DNA from 4 places in the Paenibacillus sp. S29 genome. Region 2 is predicted to be linked to each of the others. Evidence: riboswitches for the same ligand, from Rfam matches in the RefSeq annotation. Region 2 holds a riboswitch; each other region holds the start of a gene.
The links. A riboswitch is a leader RNA that binds a small molecule or an ion and turns the genes downstream of it on or off. The one in region 2 is predicted to bind thiamine pyrophosphate.

Region 1: another riboswitch for thiamine pyrophosphate. It lies ahead of ACL9RM_RS08010 (ABC transporter substrate-binding protein); the one in region 2 lies ahead of tenA (thiaminase II).
Region 3: another riboswitch for thiamine pyrophosphate. It lies ahead of thiC (phosphomethylpyrimidine synthase ThiC); the one in region 2 lies ahead of tenA (thiaminase II).
Region 4: another riboswitch for thiamine pyrophosphate. It lies ahead of ACL9RM_RS14870 (thiamine phosphate synthase); the one in region 2 lies ahead of tenA (thiaminase II).

The regions. Positions count from the first base shown of each region.
Region 1 is NZ_JBMOUI010000004.1:51,632-57,768, forward strand. Features, by position in the region: gene ACL9RM_RS07990 (TatD family hydrolase) at 1-249, opposite strand, end outside; gene ACL9RM_RS07995 (ABC transporter ATP-binding protein) at 242-1,192, opposite strand; gene ACL9RM_RS08000 (ABC transporter permease) at 1,237-2,013, opposite strand; gene ACL9RM_RS08005 (MTH1187 family thiamine-binding protein) at 2,010-2,303, opposite strand; gene ACL9RM_RS08010 (ABC transporter substrate-binding protein) at 2,806-3,849, opposite strand; TPP riboswitch at 4,042-4,151, opposite strand; gene ACL9RM_RS08015 (pyridoxamine 5'-phosphate oxidase family protein) at 4,422-4,856, shown strand; gene ACL9RM_RS08020 (bifunctional 2',3'-cyclic-nucleotide 2'-phosphodiesterase/3'-nucleotidase) at 5,078-6,137, shown strand, end outside.
Region 2 is NZ_JBMOUI010000007.1:86,881-93,017, reverse strand. Features, by position in the region: gene ACL9RM_RS13860 (helix-turn-helix domain-containing protein) at 1-377, shown strand, start outside; gene ACL9RM_RS13855 (aspartyl-phosphate phosphatase Spo0E family protein) at 674-841, shown strand; gene thiE (thiamine phosphate synthase) at 786-1,499, opposite strand; gene thiD (bifunctional hydroxymethylpyrimidine kinase/phosphomethylpyrimidine kinase) at 1,496-2,326, opposite strand; gene thiM (hydroxyethylthiazole kinase) at 2,323-3,165, opposite strand; gene tenA (thiaminase II) at 3,240-3,929, opposite strand; TPP riboswitch at 4,068-4,170, opposite strand; gene ACL9RM_RS13830 (NAD-dependent malic enzyme) at 4,263-5,984, opposite strand.
Region 3 is NZ_JBMOUI010000004.1:392,804-398,940, forward strand. Features, by position in the region: gene ACL9RM_RS09550 (Fe-Mn family superoxide dismutase) at 1-942, opposite strand, end outside; gene ACL9RM_RS09555 (alpha/beta hydrolase) at 1,202-2,239, opposite strand; gene ACL9RM_RS09560 (IclR family transcriptional regulator) at 2,538-3,281, shown strand; TPP riboswitch at 3,436-3,548, shown strand; gene thiC (phosphomethylpyrimidine synthase ThiC) at 3,735-5,510, shown strand; gene ACL9RM_RS09570 (hypothetical protein) at 5,656-5,808, opposite strand.
Region 4 is NZ_JBMOUI010000008.1:428-6,564, reverse strand. Features, by position in the region: gene ACL9RM_RS14890 (ThiF family adenylyltransferase) at 1-997, opposite strand, end outside; gene ACL9RM_RS14885 (thiazole synthase) at 994-1,761, opposite strand; gene thiS (sulfur carrier protein ThiS) at 1,764-1,967, opposite strand; gene thiO (glycine oxidase ThiO) at 1,964-3,112, opposite strand; gene ACL9RM_RS14870 (thiamine phosphate synthase) at 3,177-3,770, opposite strand; TPP riboswitch at 4,036-4,144, opposite strand; gene ACL9RM_RS14865 (ABC-F family ATP-binding cassette domain-containing protein) at 4,238-5,791, opposite strand; gene ACL9RM_RS14860 (helix-turn-helix domain-containing protein) at 6,048-6,137, shown strand, end outside.

The DNA of each region.
Region 1 (6,137 bases), on a different contig from region 2:
CAGCTCGGGGTAACGCTTGGCTAACTGTAGATTGGCTCGGCTGGAGCCCAGATGCATCGACACGGCTATCACGGCTTGGACGCTGCTATCGGCAAGTGAAGCGAGCAATAACTCCTGTTGTTCAGGCGGGTAGCTGTCTACATGAATATGCGCGTCGATTAATGGAGCGGGCTCAATTGCGGTCAAATCCAAGCCTGGCTTTGTTTGGATGTTCCATTTCAATGCACATCGAACTTTTACGTCACTCATGTCGATTCAATCCATCTTCCGGGATATTCTTGTGGACGCTCTGAGCATTGTCCATGTTGGCGTCCAGTTTGTACTTTTCCTCGCGCATCCAGCTGGTCATGGTCCGCTTCCATTCAATAAAGAGCGGATCGAGGGTGATTTCTTCCCTACGCGGGCGGGGAAAAGGGACATCTACGACATGCACCACCGAAGCAGGTCGCGCCGACAGCACATAGATGCGGTCGGAGAGCAGCAGTGCTTCTTCAATGCTGTGGGTAATAAACAGCACAGAACGGCGGTTCTTCTCCCACATCCGTAATAACCATTGCTGCATGTCTGCACGTGTTAGCGCATCGAGTGCGCTGAACGGCTCATCCAGCAGCATTAATTCCTGCGGGCTGAGTAGTGCTCGTAGAAAGGCGGCGCGCTGTTGCATTCCACCAGACAGCGTATGTGGATACGCCTTGGCGAATTTACCAAGTCCAACCTGTTCGAGCCATTGCAAGGCTTCTTTGCGACGCTCGCGTTCACTGGCGTGCTCAGGGGGGACTGCTGTAGTTTTACGTGGAGCATTTTCCTGCCCAAGCAGTACGTTGTCCAGCGTGGTACGCCACGGGAAAAGGGCAGGCTGCTGCGGCATATAGCTGATATGCCCACGTTCACCAGTCATGTCCCGTCCGTGCATACGGATACGTCCCTGCTGTGGTTTGAGTAGCCCGCCGATGATGTGAAATAGCGTGCTTTTGCCACTGCCTGACGGACCGATGAGGGAAACGAATTCTCCTGGATTGACTGTGAGGGATACATCCTGCAGTACGGGCAGTAAGCTTCGCTTTTCGCGGAAGGCAAGGCTGATCCCGTCCAATTCCAAAGCAGGAGGAGCAGTTGAAGGACTCTGTTGTTCCCCGGCTCGTTGTTCATTAGCCACGTTGTGTGATGATAAGTCAATCGGATGCAGACTCATACGCGCCACGTCCTTTCTTTGCTGTATTTACTTCAAGGAGGAAGCTACTCTCGATCGGGTTTCCAGCGAACCAACCATTTCTCAAGTAGTAAAATAACCACAAACATGAGTAAGCTGAGTGCGACAATAATGCCGATGGCAGCAAAAATGAGGTCCGTGCGATAGGCCGATTTTTGCAGCAGCATATAATATCCAATTCCTTCACTAGCTCCGATCCATTCGGCAATGATCGCGCCCATCACACTATAGGTAGCAGCAATTTTAACGCCAGAAAAGACTTGCGGCAGGGAATGTGGCAGCTCCAGCTTCATAAAAATAGACATGCGGCTTGCACCCGACATCCGCATATAGTTCATCATCGTACGGTCTGTTCGAGTCAGCCCGTCCATGGCCGCTACAGCCACGGGAAAAAAGCATACTAAGGTAATGACCATGAGCTTGGGCAGCACGCCAAAACCAAACCACACCATGAGCAACGGACCGAGGGCGATGATCGGAATGTTTTGGCTAAGGATCAAGAGCGGGTATAGAGCAGATTTGAGAAAAGGAATCGTATGAAGAACGATGGCGATCAGCAGTCCCGTAGCTGTCCCTATAGCGAATCCCGCAAGTGTCAGACGAATTGTAGCCCATGTATGGGTGCCAAGCAACGCCGATTGCGCCATGCCCTCTTGTACGATGAGGGATGGAGCTGGCAGCAGCCAGGATTCAATATGTAAATAGGAAACCGCCCCCTGCCAGGCCGTTAAAAAGAAGAGGACCGCCACAAGGGGCGGCCATACGCTTTTCCACCAGGATGCGTTCTTGCCTTTCGGATTCATGGGCGATATTTCTCGGTCAGCTTGTTCATGCTGATGCCTTGTGGGTTATGTGCGATTTTGATCTGTGAAATGACGCTGGGACTGCCCGCTTCCGTCAAAGCCTCGTGCATTTCTTTAACCACTTTCAGCAACTCGTCGAGCTCGCCCTCCATGGTCGTATCCAATGGATTCACCTGATATTTGACGCCGGAGCGCTGAATGACCTCAATCGCCTTATCTACATACGGGTAAGAGTCCTCGTTATTAGGAGTTTTAGGGATTACTTGAATACTGAGCAGTGTGTTAGCCATGAAAATTCACCTGTCCTTTATTGTGGAGTTGTTTTGAGAAAATAGGGTGGTTTAAGGCGGGGAGACCGCTTCGCGTTTCATTTGATCTTACGATCGCTGTTGCCGTGGGATTCTTTGAATAAATTTTAAAAGGTAAGAATCCCACGGCAAAGGCGAACGCTGCGCTTCTCCAGATTCAAATGAACCGCTACGCTGCCAACCGCCTTAAAAGCACCTTAGTTTTTAAGCTAGGTTGTACGGTATTTTGTATTTTTCTCACATAAGCGCACCTGCTTTTGCGCTTAGACACTATGAGACTAAAGAATAAACCAAGTGGAACGAGAACGAAGTGGGCGGAATGGTGCTGTACAAGCGTTAGCGTTCGCCTTTGTACCCAGATTTCAACCTCTGGATATTCATAAAAGAAATCTGGGTATAACAGCGATGGGAAGCACCATCCGACTGCGTAGTGGAACTTCGTTCACTTCTCTAGTTCAGTCTTATTTAGCGTTTTAACAAATGATCAGCGCTTGGGCAAGAAGTCGTTTGTGAAGGCTTTATCCACTTCCAAAGGCTTGCTGAGCAGCTTGCGTTCGTACATCCAGTCCGAATAGTTTTGCCATACCTCCGCTTTTTGCACACCCCATTGCGCGGCATCGTCCTGATAACGCGGGCTCAGCCATTTTTGGCTGGCAAGTACCAGTTTTTTATCCAGCTCCGGTACAGCTTTGCTTAAGATGTCCGCGGCTTCTTCTGGATGGGCGATAGTGTATTCATAGCCTTGTGCGGTAGCGTTCATGAACGCTTTTACCAGTTCTGGATCATTTTTTATTGTCTGTTCGTTGCTCACAATTACAGGTGTATAGTAATCGAGGCTTTTGGAATAATCTTTTACATACAGCATATCCAATGGCTCACCTCGAAGCTGGGCCTCGATTCCGGTCCATGCGTAGAAAATCCAGGCAAAGTCGATATCCCGCTTCACGGCTGTAAAATAGTCTGCATTGCCCATGTTGACGATCTTCACTTTGCTCACATCACCTTTGTCTGAATCCATGATGGATTTCATGACCGCTTCTTCTACGGGAGATCCCCAACCGCCGTATTTTTTACCTTCAAAATCTTTCGGGCTCTTAATTCCGCGATCTACCGGGGCTGCGAAGCCTGAGGTATTATGCTGAATCACTGCAGCTATGGATACAAGCGGCACGCCTTGCGTACGAGCCTGTGTGACGCCTTCTTGGTAGCTGATACCAAAAGGTGCAGCATTAGAGGCAACCATTTGATCGGCTCCGCCTGAACCAGGTTGAATAATTTGGACATTCAAACCTGCTTTTTCGTAAAATCCTTTGTCCTTGGCAACATAGAGTCCCGTATGATTCGTATTGGGTGTCCAGTCGAGCACGACTTTAACATCTTTGAGCTCCTTTGCCGGAGTAGACGTTTGAGTGTTGGTAGCGGGAGCCGCTTCTTGGGATGTGGAGGGACTTCCACCACAAGCGGTCAGGGTCAGGGCCATGAGCCACAGACTGATCAGTCCCAGGCTTAACATTTTCATGCGCTTCATCGTTGTGTTCTCTCCTTTAATTACCCGTTATCCGTCCAATCAGACAGCTTATGTTCCCCATTTTCATAAAAATAACATCTGCCGGACGCGATCTTTCCAACAACTTAATCTTCAACAAAAAAAGCGCCCCGAGGTTCCGGGACGCTTGCGCTTGTATATACCAAAGTAAGGGATGGTCCTATGTGAAAAAGGCACATCTTGCTTAAGCATTCCTACGCTGGCATTACCCAGATCAGGTTGTAAGGGTCAGTGTCTTGGGACACACTCTCAGCCGGCCGATTCCAGCACCCCTGGCATTGTAAGGTTTAATGGGTTCATTTATTCGGGTTTACTACGACGATTATATGCCTTGAATGCGGGTCTGTCCAGCATGGAGGAAGAGATGACGGTTCATTTGCCGAACGACAGGGTACACTTTTACTGTGAGCTTTGATCTGAAAATGAGCATGCATCAATCCGATCTGATCGGGTCATGTTATTTTCAGAACAGCTGCGCAGGTAGGTTCAGATGGGCTGGTGCCCAATGGCATGGCCGTAGAGAATTCTAATTCGTGAAAAGGAGTTGTTGTACTGTGGGTAAAACGGAAACATTGGATCGTAGCCAACTAGAACAAGCCATTGTGAAGGCTTTGGATAACAACAAATTTTGCTCGTTAGGCACGGTAGAGGGTGGCAAACCGAAAGTACGCTATATGGCCCTTTTTAACGATGGAATGAACATTCATCTGGCGACAGATCGTAAAACGCATAAAGTGGATGAGCTAAAGGATAATCCGAATGCTTATCTGCTGCTGGGTTATGAAGTTGGCGGTACAAAGGAAGTCGTAGAAGTGGAGGCTACTGTCCAGATTACAGCTGATGAGGGGCTACGTAAACAAGTGTGGAACGATTCATTGAAGGAATGGTTTTCCGGACCGGATGATCCCGATTATGTCATTCTGGACGTGAATCCGACTCGCATTGAGTATGTGGGTCAGCAAACGGAGCGCCAAGTGTGGAATAAATAATGAGAATATAAATGGATAAACCAGTGAATCTCCGAGTTTTTTAGGAGGTTTGCTGGTTTTTTTATTTTTGAGAGAATTAATTATTTTTTCATAAATAATTTAAGTGAATGACTACTCTTTTGTCTGGCGTTGGATTAAAATAGAAATGGTGGGTTCAAGGCTTACATATATGTGCAAAAGTATGTATATGAGGCATACACCTTAATGAGGAGGGGTATATTTTGTTATTTCGTAAAAATTGGTTTAAAGGGTTTACAGCAGCCGTTGTAGCTTGTAGCATGCTGGTGTTTTCGGCCGCTCCATCCTGGGCAGCTAGCGATTCTCGCGATAGCGCTACGGTGAATTTGCGGATCATGGAAACAACGGATATTCATGCGTCGCTGATGAACTATGATTACTATTCGGACAAAGAAACCAACGAATATGGCTTGGTTAGTACAGCTATTTTGATCCAGAAGGCACGTAGTGAAACAAGAAACAGTATGCTGTTCGATAACGGTGATTTGTTACAGGGCAATCCATTAGGCGATTATATGGCCAGAAACAAAACCTATGAAAAAGAAGGCGGTGTCCATCCAGTCTACAAGATGATGAACTTGATGGGCTATGATGCGGCGACAGTGGGCAACCACGAATTCAACTATGGTCTCGATTTTCTGGAAAAATCGCTCAAGGGAGCCGATTTCCCTTACGTAAATGCGAATGTTTATGTTGATAAGGGGGGGCAAGCTACTAAAAATTATTTTACCCCTTATCAAATTCTTGATAAAACGGTAACGGATGAGAAAGGTGAAGAGCATACGCTCAGAGTGGGTGTCATCGGCTTGGTCACACCTCAAATTATGCAGTGGGATGAAGCCAATTTGAAGGATAAAGTCGTTACGAAGGATATTGTGGAAACGGCGAAAAAGTTTATTCCTCAAATGAAGACGGAAGGTGCTGACATTATTGTCGTGCTTGCGCACACAGGTTATGAGGATGTGCCGCAAACGCCAATGATGGAGAATGCCGTTAAATATTTAAGCCAGGTGGACGGAATTAACGCTATTCTGTTTGGGCATGCTCATAAATCTTTCCCTGGTCCTGATTTTAAAGAAATGAAGGGTGTAGATCTAGATAAAGGAACCATTAACGGCGTACCGGCCGTGGAAGCTTCCTCATGGGGCAAGGAGCTGGGTATTATTGACCTGAGCCTGGAAAAGAAAAACCGCGAGTGGAACGTAACAAACTCTCAGTCTGAAGTACGTCCGGTTGTGAATACCACTAACCAGGCTGTGCAGT
Region 2 (6,137 bases):
CTAACCGATATGCAATAGATATCAATGATGTCCTTTCACGTTTTGAAGTGGAGATTAATTCTTTTGCTCTGCTATCACAATCTACTGATATGTACACCCAACAAGTGATGCCGGATTATTTTGCATGGTTTGGTTATGAACTGGCTTATTACTATTTAAGACGGGGAATGTTCAATGATGGCTTTAAACACTTAATATATGCATTGGTAAAAGCCCACATACTAAATAATGAGACTTATTTTATAAACTGTACGGGACTTTTTGCACATTTCCAAGCACATGCGCTTCCCGAAACGAGGGAAGAGTATTTCAAACTATTAGAAAAGGTGTGGTTAGACAATGTTGAAAAAAATGATTCTGCTGGTCATCGCAGCTAGCTTCTTGTTTATTTTAGCAATGCCTGTTCAGTCGCATAACCAAAATCAAAGAATAACGCCTCAAGTACAAATTGGAGGTGCTTAAAACGGTTAGGTTGTATGTTCTAATATTCATTGAATCTTTTTATGAAAAAAGCCTCGGTCCCGCTTTATTAGTGGAGACGGAGGCTTTTTTACGTGGATTTTGGGGCTTCGCTGTTTATGCAAACTTTTGGGATGTTCTTTTTTATTAGGCGCATCATTTGGAAATCCAAAAAACGTCTTTTTGTTATAAAATATGACATATAGGAGGGATCATGCTGATGAATCAAAGTGTGACTTTACTTTGTGTCGAAAGAGCTAGGAAGAAACTGTACCAGGTCCAGAAAAAGTATGGATTTTTAACACATCCTAAAGTAATAGAACAATCTAAAAAGCTGGATGATCTGTTGAATCAATATCAAACATGTAGATCGGATCATTGAGAAATGAGACCATATTTTTCTTTAATTCCTTGACCACATCTCTAACCTGCTCTGTCTGTGTCACGGCTGAAATCACCGCTACACCATCTGCACCTGCACGTGCGACTTCCTCAACACGGTCCACTGTAATACCTCCGATCCCAACAATCGGCACATCAATTCCCGCTTTACGCATCTCATATAAAATTGCCGGTCCCTGTACGGCACGGGCATCATCTTTCGAGATGGTGGGATAGATGGGCCCAACGCCGAGATAATCAGCACCTTGCAGGATGGCTCGACGTGCTTCCTCAATGGTATGGGCGGAGACGCCTAAAATTCGATTTCCGATACGCTCGCGGACGGAATCGGCGGATTCATCGTCCTGACCGATGTGAACACCGTCGGCGTCGAGTTCAAGAGCCAACTCCACATCGTCATTGATGATGAAGGGGACACCAGCGTGACGGCACAGTTCCTGTAGCTGGCGCGCAAGTTCGAACATAGGAACGCCCGTTAACGCGCCGAGACCCTTTTCTCGGAACTGGACCATGGTTGCCCCGCCAGCCAGAGCCTCCTGCACGACCCAGCCTGGTTCCGCGAGGCAATTCACGCTTCCAAGCACCAGGTATATCTGTAGATGGCGGCGCACTACCTCTGACAATATTCTGCCGCTCATAGAAGCATCTCCTGACGACGTCGGTAGGCCCAATGATTGGTTGGGCCGTGTCCCTGTCCCAGAGACAACGTATCCTCAATCGCCGCCTGGATGAAGGCTTTACCATTCGAGATAGCCTCCGGTACAGACATCCCTTTCCCTAATTCCGCGGTAATCGCTGCCGAGAAAGTGCACCCTGTTCCGTGTGTATGGACAGTCCGTACTCGCTTGCCGCTCAGCTCTATAAAGGCGGTTCCGTCAAAAAGCAGGTCAACAATCTGTCCGCTGATGTCGCTCTCGTCAGCGTGGCCACCCTTGATCACAACGAATTTTGGTCCCATACTGCTAATATGTCTCGCAGCCTCGCGGCGATCCTCCATCGTATGGATACTGATCCCTGTCAGGGCTTCCGCCTCCGGGATATTCGGTGTAACGACCAGGGCCAAGGGGAGCAGGTCGTCCTTCAAAGCCTGCACCGCTTCCAGCTGCAGCAGTTCAGCGCCTCCCTTGGCAATCATCACGGGATCGACGACGACCTTTTTCCAGCCGAACTTTCGAATCTGCTCGCTCACAAGACGGATGATGCCAGCATTAAACAGCATGCCAGTCTTCAGGGCATCCACTCCAAGGTCTAATCCTACGGATTCGATCTGTTCCGCTGTTGCTTCCTCTGGTAGCGGATATACGCCGTGGACCCCTAAGGTATTCTGTACGGTAACGGCTGTAATAGCCGACATGCCGTACACGCCAAGTTCTTGAAAGGTTTTGAGATCAGCTTGAATTCCGGCCCCGCCGCCACTGTCCGAACCAGCAATCGTCAGCGCTCTGGGTACACGAACGTCTGTCATCGCGCACCACCTGCTGCTGTTGTTCCGGCTTCATGGATCGAGACATGCCCTTCTAGTGAACCTGTATGCAGTTTGGCCAGCTCGTCGAGAAAGGCAATCTGGAAGCTGCCGGGCCCCAGTTCTGCGGTACGTGCTGCGGCTCGAGAAGCTGCTGCACCGTAAAATGCCAAACCTGCTGTACCTGCGAGCAGCAGGTTGGGTTCAACAGCTGCAAAGGCACCTAACACAGAGGTCAGCAGGCAGCCTGCTCCCGTTACCTTCGTGAGCAGCGCGTCTCCGCCGCTAATCATTCGTGCTTCGGCCCCATCGGTGATGACGTCCTCTTTTCCAGTAATGACAACCATCGTATTGAGCGTTCGAGCAGCCCGAATTGCCAGATCGACATGGCCGCTGGCAGCACTGTCACCGGCATCTACGCCTTTAATCTTACGCGCTTCTCCAACAAGATGTGCGACTTCGGCTGCATTGCCCCGCACCAATGAGATTTTGACTTCACTCAGGATTCGCAGTGCCGATTCGGTTCTAAAGCTCGTTGCTCCCGCACCGACCGGATCTAGCAGCACCGGAACACCGTGTGCATTCGCCGATTGTCCAGCAATGATCATGGCATCCACCAGTTCGCGGTTCAGTGTACCGATGTTTAACACGACGGCGCCTGCTATTTTTGCCATATCTGCTACTTCCTCAGGTGCATAGGCCATCACCGGGGAGGCGCCCAATGCATACAGACCGTTGGCCGTAAAGTTGGTGACTACCACATTGGTCATATTGTGAACGAGGGGTTTGCTGTTTTGTACCTTCGTCAGGAGATCCGAATAACTTTTTTTCCATGTACTCATAATGATTATCCTCTCTATAGTTGGTGGTTCAACAGGGCATTAACCGTACTTCACACATCGAATCGCCAGGCTGACTATTCCAAGACCGCTGCCTGCATCTGGACCGGCCATTCTTCCTGCTTATAAGCCATGTCCCAGAACTTATATTCCAGCTGGCAGCTCAGTATAAAATGCTCAATCATCCGCTCCCGCTCAGCAGCCGTTGCGTCTTCCGCCCAAGCATCTACACGTTCTCGGAACTTGAGTGTTGTATCATCAAGCTGGTCTCCATAGAAGCCAATCCATTCATAGAACGGATGAGACTCATCCGGCTTTACTTCATCCAGCAGCCTGCGACCAATCTCGGCATACGTCCACATACATGGCAGCAGCACAGCCAAGATCTCGCCCAGGCTACCCTCATGCGCAACCGTCAGCATGTGACGGATATAGTGATGAGCCGACGGAGCGAGCGGATATCCCTGCAACTCTTCATAGGTCACCCCTGCGACAGCACAGAAATTTTGATGCGGATGAACCTCGCTGTGGAGAATAAAAGAGATTTGTTCATTAAATACAGCCATATCCTCCCGATTCGTGCATTTGGAGATTGCGATGCCGTATATCCGCATGTAGGCGTTCAAATATTCAAAGTCCTGTTTTACATAGTGAATCAGCTGTCCCCTTGTCAAACTGCCTTCAGCAATACCTCTCACAAAGGGGTGCTCAAAAATCGCTTGAAAAATGCCGTCCGCCTGCCGACGGAGTTCTTCTGTAAAACTCAATTTCCCCACCTCCATCAAATTGAAGAGCAAGAAGTCCTGTAAGAATATAATTCCGGAACAACGCTAAAAAGCCGCCCCGGAAAAATGGGAGCGGCTTCAACAATAGGCCCAATACGCAAAAAAACGTTTGAAACCTTATATATGAAGGCTCCACTTTCCTACGCTAGTACGAACTAGATCAGGTTCAAAGGGTCCAAGATACGTTCTTGTCTCAGCCATAGCGGCTCCCCTAGTGGACTTCTATTCTTTTGACTATTACTGTACATACGTTCATACGCTATGTCAAACATAGTGTGCAAAATATTAAATTTCCTCTAGTTAGGTGTTTTGAGCTTAGTGAGGGTGATGAATTACACTTTCCACAGCTTTGACCTTGGCATATTCCGGTTTCCACATTGCATCTCGTATAGCTTGTTCCACATCTGAAATGTGCGCCTGAGCTACCTGATCCTGTATCGCGGCTTTTGCAACCGCAATCGCAACAGCGTACGAAACTTCGCGTAATTTTCGGATATGAGGGAGTAGCGCACCGCCAGGCGTATTCGAATCTACACCATTGGCAACAGCAACTGCTGCCGCTGTAAACATCGCAGGGGTAATCCTTTTGGCTTTAACCACAATCGCACCCAGACCCAGTCCCGGAAAAACAAAGGCATTGTTCGCCTGTCCAATCTCAAATTTCGTACCGTTATAGGTGACGGGCTCAAAAGGACTTCCGGTTGCAATCAGTGCTTTGCCATCGGTCCACCGGATCAAATCCTCGGGTACTGCTTCTGCAAGGTTTGTAGGATTGGACATGGGCATAATGATCGGGCGTTCTACATGTTTCGCCATCTCCTTGATGATCTCTTCAGAAAAGGCACCTGCTACACCGGAAGTTCCAATCAATATCGTAGGCTTCACCTGACGGATGACCTCTAGCAGTGGTATTTTGCCGTCACCCGATCGGGTCCATGAGCTGACTTCATCCTTTTTGCGCACATACGGTTTCTGATACTCCAATACGTCTTCCATATCTTCCATTAACAGCCCGCGATAATCAAAGGCCCAAAAGGACTTGAAGGAATCTTCTGCGGAAAGGCCGTCCTCAATCATAGCACCCCGAATTTGATCAGCATTACCGATTCCTGCTGCCCCTGGGCCGAAAACAAGTATTTTTTGTTCACGCAGCGGAGTCTTGGTGACATCCACCGCCGAAAGAATCGCAGCCAAGGTCACCGCTCCTGTACCTTGTATATCATCGTTGAAGGTGAGTATGCTTTGACCGTATTTTCCTATAATATGGCGTGCATTTACGCTACCCACATCTTCCCAATGTAAAAGCGCTTTTGGGAATTGCGCTAACGTTTTGCTGATAAAAGTATCAATAAACTGGTTATAGGCTTCTCCGCGAACCCGTTTATGGCGGTTTCCGATGTACAGTGGATCATTCAGCAGCTTTTCATTATTTGTACCTACATCCAGTACAATTGGCAGCACCCGCCCGGGATGAATGCCTGCCGCAGCCGTATACACTGCAAGCTTGCCGATAGCAATGTTAATCCCCCCAACGCCCCAGTCACCAATCCCCAAAATACTTTCGGAATCTGTCACGACGATCAGATCCACATCATGGCCGCTCAAACCAGAATTATGGAATGCTTGTCCAATACCGTTCAGGTTATCTATCGACAAATATATGCCTCCAGGGCGGTTGTACTCGTGACTATATTCTTGAATCGCGGTTCCTACGGTCGGCGTGTAGACTACGGGCAGCATTTCACTCAAATGATCGGTTAGCAGCCGGTAGTAGAGTACGACATTTCGGTTGTGAAGGTCGTTGAGAGAAGCATTTTTTCGCAGCATGGTGGGTTGCGCCAGAAACTGCTGATATGCCCGTACGCTCTGTTTCTCCAATGAAAGGACGGTTGGAGGAAGGATTCCTTCCAAACCCAGCTCTTTGCGTTCTTCTTCTGTAAAAGCGACACCTTTGTTCAAAAGGGGATTTGCCAACACATCCTTTCCCCGTAATGGAGTAGATAATGACCCATCGCGATTGATATAAAATGCTTCCATAGAAAGACCTTCCTTCTCTTCATTTTCATAACTATTCATAACGAAAGATGACATGTTGTCCATAGTATGGACGTGCAAATATGTTTTATTCTTGCATTTATATATGACAAAATAACCATATTTGTTTCTTTCTAATGATATAAAAGAACTAAC
Region 3 (6,137 bases), on a different contig from region 2:
TTTTACGAGGTCAAAATCACCTGTTTTTCGGGCTTCTTCCAGTTTCTTTTCCGCTTTATTCAGGTCATTCACATAGCTCAAATGATGCTTGTCATGGTGAATACGCATCGTTTTCTCATCAATATACGGTTCAAGCGCATTATAGGGGTAAGGGAGCGGCGGTAGCCGATGTCCCCCAATAGGAACCGACCGGCCGATTGTGGTTTTTTCCGTTGCCGAAGGTTGCGCCTGGCTGGACTTGACGCCTTTAGTCGTCCATGCGCCTTCTCCCCTTATGCCTGCCTGCCGTTCTCGAAACGCTTCCTCTGGGTAATTCTCACCCTCTGTAGCTACATGATACAACCTAGCAGCCCTTGCGATGGAACCAGGTTCCTGAAAGGGGGTTGTCGAGATCAGGAAATATTGGCTTTCATGTGCCGCGTGTAATACAACTCCGGCGGATTTTGGTTGCTGACGCAATGCATGACTGTGCTCGCTTAGCAGCCCGAGCTGCCGTACATACTCCTGTGACTGACGGTTTGCGGTTTGCAGCAAATCGTCCAGTCGACGATTTAATTCTTGTGAGTCAAGCTGAGAGTTTGAGGCTGACTCTGACAACGGCATCTTTACAGATGATGATGCGTCTAATTCCCTTGACTGTTTTGAATGTTCAGTGAATTCGTGTGTATGTGCTTGTGGAGCAGCTGACAGCTGTTTCCATTCCTGATGCCACGCCTGATCTGCCGGATCGAGTGCGCTCCGTTGCTCTTCAAGCAACTCTATGGCGGTGCGTTCCGTCTGTTCGAATACAGTCCGCCAATCATCCAGCAGCCGTACATAAGTAGGCTCCAGTCCCTCGGTAGCGGATTTAATCACTTCCACATGCCAACTTTCCTGCTGCTTCCAATGCCGAATTTCCTCCAGCACACGTAAGGGCAGGAAAGACCCATAAGTACTCAGCATCGTTTTTTTACCTCCCGTATCCCACTATGGCTATCCGGCCGATCTGGTAGATCTGCCCTGGATGCATACGTACCCAGTATATTCGCTGTCCCATCAGGAATATGTCTACGAACTCCCTTAATCCGGTCACATCTGTTAGGTAAAACAATGAATACCCATGGGACACGAAAAAGAAGCCCAGCTACGGCACGGGTTAAGTGTCCATAGACAGGCTTCTTCAAGGGGAAGAATAGAATACAGTTCTTCGAAAAATAATTTTTTACTTCGTAGTCGTTTGTTTGTGGGCATCAGCGACGATTTTCTTATCCTCCAGCTCCTGTACACTGCTTAGAAACGTCGATACCCGTCGCAAATATTCACGAGGGTGCTCTCTGAAAATAAGCTCATGTATTCCGTTTTTGACAATCCATACACTGGAAAGCGGGTTAGTCTGATTGGCAGCGAGCTTTTCCGCAATAGGATAAGGAGCTTTTTCATCCTGTGTACCATGCACAAACATGATTGGGAACGGATAGTTTTCCTTTTTAACCTCCTGATATGGAATCTGATGTAAGCTGGTGCCGTTCAAGACTGGAAACAGCAACTCCAGAATTTCCAAAGACGGATGTCTTGGCAGATTAATTTGATTGTGAATGTTATGGTACAGCGTATCCGGTTCCAGCAGGAAGGTGCTGTCCAAAATCATTGCGTCCACATCTTTGGTTTGCAAGCCCGCCTGAAGAGCGGTGCCTGCTCCCATGGAGAAGCCCCATACGATAATCTCCGATGAGCCGCGTTGCTTCGCAAGCTGAATTGCTCCGAGGAGCTGTTGGGATTCTGCTTTGCCTCCGGTTGCGACTGCTTTGCTGTTTTGTGACGCAAATCCATAATCGAACATGACCACATTAAAGTTCAAACTGTGGGCATAATGCGCCAGATCATACATGGGAATCCAGCTTTCTTCGCGGTTAGCCCCATAACCATGGCTGAAAATAATCGTTTTCCGCGATTGATCCGCCGGGATATACCAGCCTTGTACCATGCGGCTACCATCCTTGGCAGGGAAGCTAACTTCCTCATAAGGCATGCTTTTGGCCTGCATCGGATTAGAGTACAGTGGTGCAACGGTGGGATTCGTAAGTACCCATGCGATGTAAGCATGCAAGGCAATAAAACAAAACAACAGAAAAAAGACGACCGACAGCAGCAGAGCAATCACAACGTGCTTGAACCGCAGCAGGCGGGGATTAAAGAGTGGGGTGGACGGCTCCTGAACAGCGGTCTGTAGCTGAGCGTTGCGCTGGGATGTCGAAATCATGTAAGAGCCTCCTTATATAAAATTGATCTTCGTTTCATAGAATATAGGTATAATTCCACTTGAAAATAGTAGTGTAGATCCGTATAGATACCTATTATCGTATGATGGGGATTATCCAAAGTCAACGCCTGAACCGGAAAAGTAAAAATGATGCAAAGAATTGTCGATGTTTGTTCTCGTTCTGTAATATGGTTGTCACAAAAACATCGGTTTACAGTAGCCGCGACTATTCTATATAATTTATGTAACCATGTTTCATAGTGTGAAACGAATATGGATACAAGAGGAGCGGTTCACGATGGAAGACCGTAAATTAACCGTTCGCGCTGTAGAGCGTGCACTTGATATACTGCTGTGTTTTACCGCAAATTCGGATCTTGGCCTGACGGAGATTGCCTCCAAAATTGGTCTACATAAAAGCACGGTTCATCGGCTGCTGACTACGTTGGAGGATCGGGGCTTTGTCGTTCGGAATGCCGAAACGGAAAAATATCGACTGGGCTTCCGCATTTGGGAGCTATCCACGCATTTGTCCCAAAGTGACGAGCCGGCGGTGCTGTTACAACCTGCAATGGAAGGACTACGTGACCGTCTGGGGGAGACGGTCAGCTTGTACTTACGGGACGGCAGCATGCGTATTCGCATACAAGCCGTGCAGAGCAATCAGGCGATCCGCAGGGTCGCGCCTGTAGGTGCGCGTATGCCGCTGGCTGTAGGGGCCTCCAGCAAGGTGCTGGCGGCCTTTATGCCGCCGCAGGAGCTGGAAGCCCTGCTAAGCGGGGATGAATGGCCGCCCTCAGTAGACCCGGAGGTCTATAAAGCCCAGCTGCAGGACATTCGCGAGAAGGGCTATGCGACCAGCTATGAAGAACGGGAGCCAGGGGCTGCTGCTGTGGCAGCGCCAATTGTGAACCGGAAGGGACAGGTCACTGCGGCTTTATCTGTATCCGGCCCGGTCAGCCGACTTGCACCCGAGACGCTACATGACTTTGCTCCGATTTTGATCGAAGCGGCGAAGGAAATGGGGCTTATGCTCCCGTAACAAGAATGAACACAGTTGAAGCAAGCAGAGTGATTTGATGGGGAACGTCTCCTTGGTAAAGGGAACCTAAAAGGGTTGCCAAAGCCATAAATTTGAAGTAGTCTGGTAAGGAAGGCGGATGTCTGTTATATCCGCCTCATGTGAATAGAAGTATCACAGTTACTGGGGGAGCCTGTAATGCCGGGCTGAGATGGAATCGTGCAAGATTCCGGACCCTTTGCACCTGATCTGGATCATACCAGCGTAGGGAAGTAATCGGCCATTGAAATGTATACGCGGCTGCTGTCTACAGTGGCGCATTGGAATGGATTATTCCATATGCGCATTGTCTGGATAGCTGCCTCGTTAGATTAGCCGGTTCCCTGGGGAACCGGCTTTTTTGCATAGATCAGCGCCACCCTGGGAATGGTTCCGGATCGGTGTGTCATTTCATCGAAACGGGAGGAATGGACAATGAAGCCGACAGAAGCAGTAGGAACAAAAGAAGTTGAGGTAGAGAAGACAAACGGGGAGCAAGCCAGTGGGGTAACGCCCTTTCCAGGAAGCCGTAAGGTATATATTCAAGGCTCGCGGCCGGACATTGCCGTGCCAGAGCGCGAAATTGCTCTTCATCCTACACATACGCCGCAGGGGACGGAGCATCATGAGCCATTGCGTGTATATGATACAAGCGGTCCCATGACCGACGAAGCCTATCAGGTCGATATCCGTCAGGGCCTGCCTCCATTACGGCGAGCTTGGGCACTGGAACGGGGCGATGTGGAGGCTTACGAGGGACGCGCCGTCCAGCCGGAGGATAATGGACTGAAACCTGGCTCCAAACGGGAGACAGTAGAATTTCCCGGCGTGACCAATCGTCCGCTTCGTGCTTCGCAAGGGCGTACAGTAACGCAAATGCATTATGCGCGGCAAGGGATCATTACGCCCGAAATGGAATTTGCGGCGATCCGCGAAGGGGTGGAGCCTGAGTTTGTACGGCAGGAATTGGCGGCTGGACGAGCCATTTTGCCTTCGAATATCAATCACCCGGAAAGTGAGCCGATGGTCATTGGGCGTCATTTTCATGTGAAGATCAATGCGAACATTGGTAATTCTGCGGTTACCTCCTCCATCGAGGAGGAAGTGGAGAAAATGACTTGGGCTGTGCGTTGGGGCTCGGATACGGTTATGGACCTGTCCACAGGCCGTAATATCCATACAACACGTGAATGGATCATTCGGAATTCTCCTGTACCGATTGGGACTGTGCCGCTGTATCAGGCACTTGAAAAGGTGAACGGTGAAGCAGAAGCGCTGACGTGGGAGTTGTATCGCGATACGCTGATTGAGCAGGCGGAGCAGGGAGTGGACTATTTTACAATTCATGCGGGTGTATTGCTGCGGTATATTCCGATGACGGCGAATAGAATGACGGGAATTGTGTCCCGGGGCGGGTCAATCATGGCAGCCTGGTGCCTTGCGCACCATCAGGAGAATTTTTTGTATACACATTTTGAAGAAATTTGCGAAATTATGAAAGCCTATGATGTGGCCTTTTCTCTCGGGGATGGTCTACGTCCAGGTAGTATCTATGATGCGAATGATGAAGCGCAGTTTGCAGAGCTGGAAACGTTGGGCGAGCTAACGCAAATCGCCTGGAAGCACGATGTTCAGGTCATGATTGAAGGGCCGGGACATGTCCCTATGCATAAAATCAAAGAGAATGTGGATTTACAAATGGAGATTTGTAAGGAAGCTCCTTTCTATACCTTGGGACCGCTCACGACGGATATTGCCCCCGGATATGATCATATTACCTCAGCCATCGGGGCGGCGATGATCGGTTGGTTCGGGACGTCCATGCTGTGTTATGTTACGCCCAAGGAGCATTTGGGTCTGCCCAATAAGGATGATGTCCGTGAGGGTGTCATTACCTACAAAATTGCGGCACATGCTGCCGATCTGGCGAAGGGGCATCCACGGGCGCAGCAGCGGGATGATGCTTTGTCCAAGGCACGCTTTGAGTTCCGCTGGCGGGATCAGTTCAATCTGTCGCTTGATCCCGAGCGTGCCTTATCCTACCATGATGAAACGCTACCGGCAGAGGGCGCCAAGGAAGCACATTTTTGCTCAATGTGCGGCCCTAAATTTTGTAGTATGCGTATCACTCAGGACATTCGCGCCTATGCAGCGGATAAGGGGCTGAACACTCAAGAAGCAGTAGCTGCCGGAATGCGCGAGAAGGCATAGCAGTATCGGGATGGAGGTCAGTAAAACGAACGTGGGAGTTTAGGGACAAATGAATTAAAAAAGCCGTGGTTCTCTACAGTCGATGTAGGAAACTACGGCTTTTTAGCTTATGTAAAGCGGATCATGCAACCGGATAAACGGCGCCTTATTTTTTACCCATTTTTTCATTTAAAATATCCTGAAAGCTGAGCTTCTTTTCCGAGCTATCTTCTTTCTTCTGCATACTCACCGCGTTGGCACGTTGGTATTGGTGGTGAAAGGGCATCAGGGTGTGGACGGTTAAGTTCATTGTATTCATGTAGGTCATTCCTCCAATTCCATATTGTCAAATTCAGATTGAGTTGCTTAGGACGTCTGTATAGGACTATTTGTATGTACTTGATGTCGTAATGCTATGTAGGTTGCTTGGTAATGTTTCAATCATTATACCCACATTTTTTCAAAGTAAAACGCTTTTGACATAAAACAGGAAGATGGTCATATGTGTCCAAAATGTCGATTAGGAGGATGGTCGTTTTAGAGGAAAATGTGCCTAGGTCTAAAACAAGGGCTAGAGGCCCGTTTTCTTAGTTTAGTAGTCGGGATTGTGTTATTTTGTCGAATAACCTTGTAAAAGGAGAATTTTGC
Region 4 (6,137 bases), on a different contig from region 2:
CTCTGCCATCTGCAAAAACAACCAAGCGATGCTCGCTTGTACTAAAGGAAACCAAAAACGGATTCCGCTCTACTTTTCCTTCTCCCAAAGAAGCAAATCTATCTGCTGTTTCTGCAAGATTCAGATGTGTTGGGTTTGCTGGTCTAATTTGAACGGTATCCCTACCGCACAAAACATCTGTCTTCTGCCGATGAGAGGCCGACAAATAGGGATACGTCGGTTGGCTGCCGCAAGAAGGACAGTTCTCCTTTTTAACGCTATCTACCACTATTGCTACATACTCATTTTTCCACAAATCAAACGAAAGCAGCTTTCCTCTCAAATCTTCTGGATATCCACCAAGAAGTTTGAAAGCTTCCGTAGTTTGGTTAGCCGTGACCATCTGTACGGCCTGCGGAATAATCCCGGCGGTATCACAGGTTTCTCCACCAAACGGTACAGTTCCCAGCAGACAGTGAAGACAAGGCGTTTGACCCGGTAAGATGGTATAGGTTACACCATAGCTGCCCACACATCCCCCATAAATCCAAGGTATCCGATGCTTGAGTGCCATGTCGTTCATAAGAAGTCGGGTATCGAAATTATCGGTTGCATCCATCATGAGATCTACCCCCTGGATCAACTCTTCCAGCTCTTCCACCCCAACATCCAGTACATGTCCATGTATAACCGTTTCCGAATTAATATCCTTTAATCTTCGCTGAGCAGCTACTGCTTTGGGATATCTTTGCGCAGCATCACTTTCCTGAAAAAGCTGCTGGCGCTGCAAATTGCTCCATTCCACATAATCCCGGTCTACGAGGCTCACTGTACCTACGCCCCCGCGAACGAGCGTTTCCGCAATACCTGTACCTAACGCTCCGGCACCTATGATTAGTACGTGGGAAGAAGCAAGCCGGCGTTGTCCTGTCGGTCCAAAGGGCGCGAATCTTTCCTGTCTGGAATAACGGTCACTTGGATGTGTTTCTCCTGCACCGGATTTGTCAGTTACCTTCATACCTGAACCATACCTTCTGTCGGACTGCTTGCTGAAGCGTAACGTTTTACAGGAATCATCCCCGCCTCAAAACCATACCTTCCAGCACGAACAGCCAGTTTCATGGCCTCGGCCATTTTTACTGGGTCCTTCGCTCCTGATACGGCTGTGTTCAACAAAACAGCATCTGCCCCTAACTGCATCGCCATTGCCGCGTCACCGGGTGAGCGAATACCCGCATCGACAATAACCGGAACCTCCGCCTGTTCAATAATTAGCCCTAAAGAAAACGGATTGAGCAAACCATGTCCTGTACCAATCGGTGAAGCTCCAGGCATAACGGCGTGTACTCCAAGCTCTTGTAGCCTCTTTGCTAGAATCACATCGTCCGATATGTAGGGCAGCACGATAAAGCCTTCTTCCAACAGCTTATCACTAGCTTTCAACGTTTCAAAAGGGTCAGGGAGCAGTGTCTTGCTATCCCCAATGACTTCCACCTTAATCATATCGCACAGGCCGGAGGCTTTTGCCAATTTGGCAATACGAATCGCCTCCTCTGCAGTTGTAGCCCCTGCTGTGTTGGGAAGAAGTGTATACCGGCTCAAATCCAGCATATCGAGAAAATGCTGCTTATCCCGTTCCTCCAAGTTCAATCTCCGTACAGCAAACGTCAATATTTCCGTCTCAGCAGCCTCTACGGCTTGGGATTGGATATCCAGATCAGAGAATTTTCCTGTTCCCAACAGCAACCTCGAGGTAAAAGATGCTTTTCCAATGGTTAACATAATCAACCGCCTCCCACAAAATGTACAATCTCTAGGCAATCTCCATCCTTCAGTACCGCTTCATCATGATCTTCACGGCTCAATATATGCCGGTTCAGCTCCACCACTACGGTTTTCACCTTTACATCAAGCTCATGTAGCAATTGATTCACATGAGTGATTCGATTAGAAAAGGTCATGCTCTGGCCGTTAATCGTCAGCTTCATAAGCTTTTCTCCTTGAGGAGCTCAGAAGAAAAACTACTTATCCCAAGTTCTGCTGCACCAGCTCCATTAAGCATAGCTGCCATCGCACGCCCGGTAGCATCACTCAGCAGGACACCGTTGCGATAATGCCCGACTGCAGCATATACGCCCTCGACCCCAGGAACAGTACCTATAAAAGGATGGCCTGATGCAGCCTGCGGACGTAAGCCCGCCCAAGCGCGTATAAAAGAAGCTTCACGGACGCGCGGCAGCCAAGCAGAGGCATGTGCCAGCAACCCCTCCAAGCCTCCTACGGTCACTTCTTCGTCATATTGATGCGGAAGGCTCGTTGCCCCAATCCAAAGCTCGTTATTCTGTTTAGGCACGAGGTAAATATCATCAGCATAAATGGTGTATTCTAATGGGTGATCCTTCAAGGAGACCGCTACCGCTTCGCCCTTGACCGGATAAAGTGGATATTCAAACCCAACCTGCGCCAGTAATTTCATGCTATCCAAGCCTCCAGCAATAATGACCTGATCGCAGGAAAAAAAGCCGCTATCTGTTCGGACACCGCAAACTCGACCATCTTGTATGACCAGTTGCTCTGCCCGTGTACCAGACCATACCGTTGCTCCCAGCACCGCAGCAGCACCTGCATAAGCACGACAAAGCTGGACAGGAGCCACTTGTGTCTCCTTTGAACGATATATTGCTCCGATCGCTTGTTCATCCAAACCTGGAATTCGTCGGGCCAATTCCCTCGCATCCCACCAGATAGGACAATCATTCTCTCGCGTTTTAGCAGCTTTCCAGCGTTTTTGGCCTTCGGTTTCCGTACGGAAAGGGGTCACAAATCCTTCTGTACGGAATTCCACCGAAATACCCGACAAACGCTCCAGATCACAGACAAGCTCAGGGAATGCATCTCGACTTCTGCGAGCAAATCGTGCCAGCTCAGAGTCGGTGAACTCTTCACTTTCCGCTGCCAGCATTCCAACTGCTGCTCCTGAGGCTCCCTCACCTGGGATCAATCGTTCCAGCATGATCGTACTTCTTCCCTCCTTGGCCACATGATAAGCAATGGAACTGCCGATGACACCTCCACCTATGACCAAGCATTCAGCATGTCCTATCGCTCTTGCCTCTGTGTGTATCTTTAGCATTTGTTCCGTGTCTCCTCTCCATAAACCATTCTGCTTTCAGCTTGCCTCTACTCTCGTTTTCTCGCTACAGGCTGTGAACTACAAGATCTGCCATTCGCCTATATTCCATCGCAGCTGCAACGGGCGACTCAGCCTCCCATATACCAGACATCACCGCAATTCCGCTTGCTCCGGCCATATAAAGCTCCGGGATATGGTGCGGTTGTATGCCGCCCAGCGCGATCACCGGAATGTTCAACAGCCTGCAAATATGTTCAAGCTGAGCTAAACCCCGCGGTACAATACCAGGCTTACAATGGGTCTCATATACGTGACCATAAAGTACATAGTCTGCTCCTGCCTGCTCGGCAGTCTGCGCCTCCTCCAAGGAATGCACAGACACTCCACAGCGTATACTCTTTGAAAGTAGGCTTTTCACATCCACAACAGGTAATCCATTAGCTGGTAGCTGGACGGCTCCAACCAAAGTAAGTAAAGCTACATCCACACGATCATTTACTACAATTTGTTGCAAAGGAACTTCCTGCTCCACCATGCTGCGAGTCAAAGAAAGCAAGGCAGAGGCACCATTCTGTTTTAAACGTGCGTGTACATAATGAACATACGGACAAATCATAGCAGCCACTCGGGCGGCTTGTGCAAAAGTGCCCTTTTCCATCGAAATTGCGTGTAATTCGATTTTGTCTTCACCTCACATTGGATTAAAGGATCTAAGCTTAGCAGCCACGTCTACCAGCAGTAATGAAAGGGGATTGTATGTGAATCCGTCTACGGAAGCTCGAACAACTTAAAATGAACGAAACGCAAAAAAAACCACTTCCCCAAGGAAGTGGTTTAACGAACGTCCAATAATCGAACGGACCATGATATCCGTATACGTGTATCGTCCCACGCACAAACAAAATAAAGATGGTGTTGCCTTGTTTGTACGGCGCTCACTTCCCTACGCTGGCATAACCCAGATCAGGTGCAAAGGGTCCGAAATCCATTTATTCCGTCTCAGCCGCATGGGCGGCTCCCCTAGTGTGACTATTTTATTGTATAAGCTAAAGATAGCTTAGCATATTTTCCTAATTCTGCAAACCCCACTTCGTGTGAAATATGCAGAACTGGATTTAACTGATTTTAGTTAACTTTACTTGACCACTCTTCCACATTCCACGTTTTGGTTACCCAATCCTCGTAAAAGTCCGGTTCGTGAGATACAAGCAATACGGTCCCTTTGTATTCCTTCAAGGCACGTTTCAGCTCATCCTTTGCTTTAACATCCAAGTGGTTGGTAGGCTCATCGAACAATACCCAGTTGCTTTCACGCATTAACAGTTTGCAGAGACGGACTTTAGCCTGTTCTCCACCACTAAGCGCAGATAGCGGACGTGTGATATGCTCATTTTTCAAACCGCAGCGCGCCAAATGCGCTCGTACTTCATGCTGGTTCAAATGCGGAAATTCATTCCACACATCGTCAATCGGTGTAATTTTCTCTGCCTTTACTTCCTGCTCAAAATAAGCGGGCTGCAAAAAATCACCTTGATAGGTTTTTCCACTGATTGGCGGAATTTTTCCCAATATGGTTTTGAGCAATGTCGATTTACCGACACCGTTGTAGCCGACAATTGCAATTTTTTCGCCACGTTCAATCGTCATGGACATCTTAGGCAAAAGGGCATGTGTATAACCAATCTCAAAATCAATACCCTCAAATACCGTCTTTCCGCTTGCACGTGCCTCTTTGAATTGAAAGGTTGGTTTTGCGGCTTCTTCAGGCTTATCAATACGTTCGATCCGATCAAGCTGCTTTTCACGGCTCTTTGCTCGGCCTGAGGTAGAAGCACGCGCTTTATTACGCTGAATAAAATCTTCCTGTTTCTTAATAAAGTCCTGTTGCTTCTCATAAGCATCAATATGCTGAGCTTTGTTCAGATCCGCCATTTCAAGAAACTTTTCATAGTTAGCTGAATAACGGGTCATCTTGGCAAACTCAAGATGGTAAATAACATTAACGACCTGATTCATAAATTCAGTATCATGTGAAATAAGAATAAAAGCATAGGGATAATCCTTCAAATAGCGCGTAAGCCATTCAATATGCTCTACATCCAAATAGTTGGTAGGCTCATCCAACAGCAGGACATTCGGCTTTTCCAACAGCAACTTGGCAAGAAGCACTTTTGTTCGTTGCCCGCCGCTAAGTGCAGATACATCCCGATCCAGTCCTATGGCCGACAGACCTAGTCCATTCGCCATTTCTTCAACCTTCACATCAATGAGGTAAAAATCCCCCATATCCAGTTGCTCCTGAATTTCACCCATCTGTTCCAGCAACACTTCCAACTCTTCAGGAGAAGCATCCCCCATTTTGTCAGTAATCTGCATCATTTCCTTTTCCAATTCCAACAAAGGAAGAAAAGCGTCTTTTAATACATCACGTACCGTTTTGCCCGGTGTCAGCTTGGTGTGCTGATCCAGATAACCGTAACGTACACGTGGAGTCCATTCCACTTTACCCTCATCCTTAAGCAATTTTCCAGTGAGAATGTTCATGAGTGTCGATTTACCAACACCGTTAGCTCCTACCAAACCTACACGTTCCCCCGCAAGCAATCGAAAGGAAACATTTTTAAATAATGCGCGGTCCCCAAAGTTGTGGGATACATTTTCTACAGTCAATAAACTCATAAGCTGTTTTTGGCTCCTTATTGTCATCGGCGCTGCCGACTGTTCTTATTTCATATGCATTTCGTTTCTTTCAAAGCTTTATTGTAGCACATTCTACAACCATATCGGAATATTGAAAACAGTGAATTTTAAGGTTTTTTGGTATGGATCTGCCTAAAAAAACAAAAACCACCCATGAGGGTGAAGTGCACCCCTTAGAATGGACATTGGAATAAACCCCTGGTTTATCCGATGAAATCTAGGGGGTGCATTTTTTATGCCAGCGAAAAAAGGAACAAAGTTTAACGAATATACGTTTGAAACCAAGGTAGAGGCCATACGGCTCCATATCAAAGAAGGTTGGACA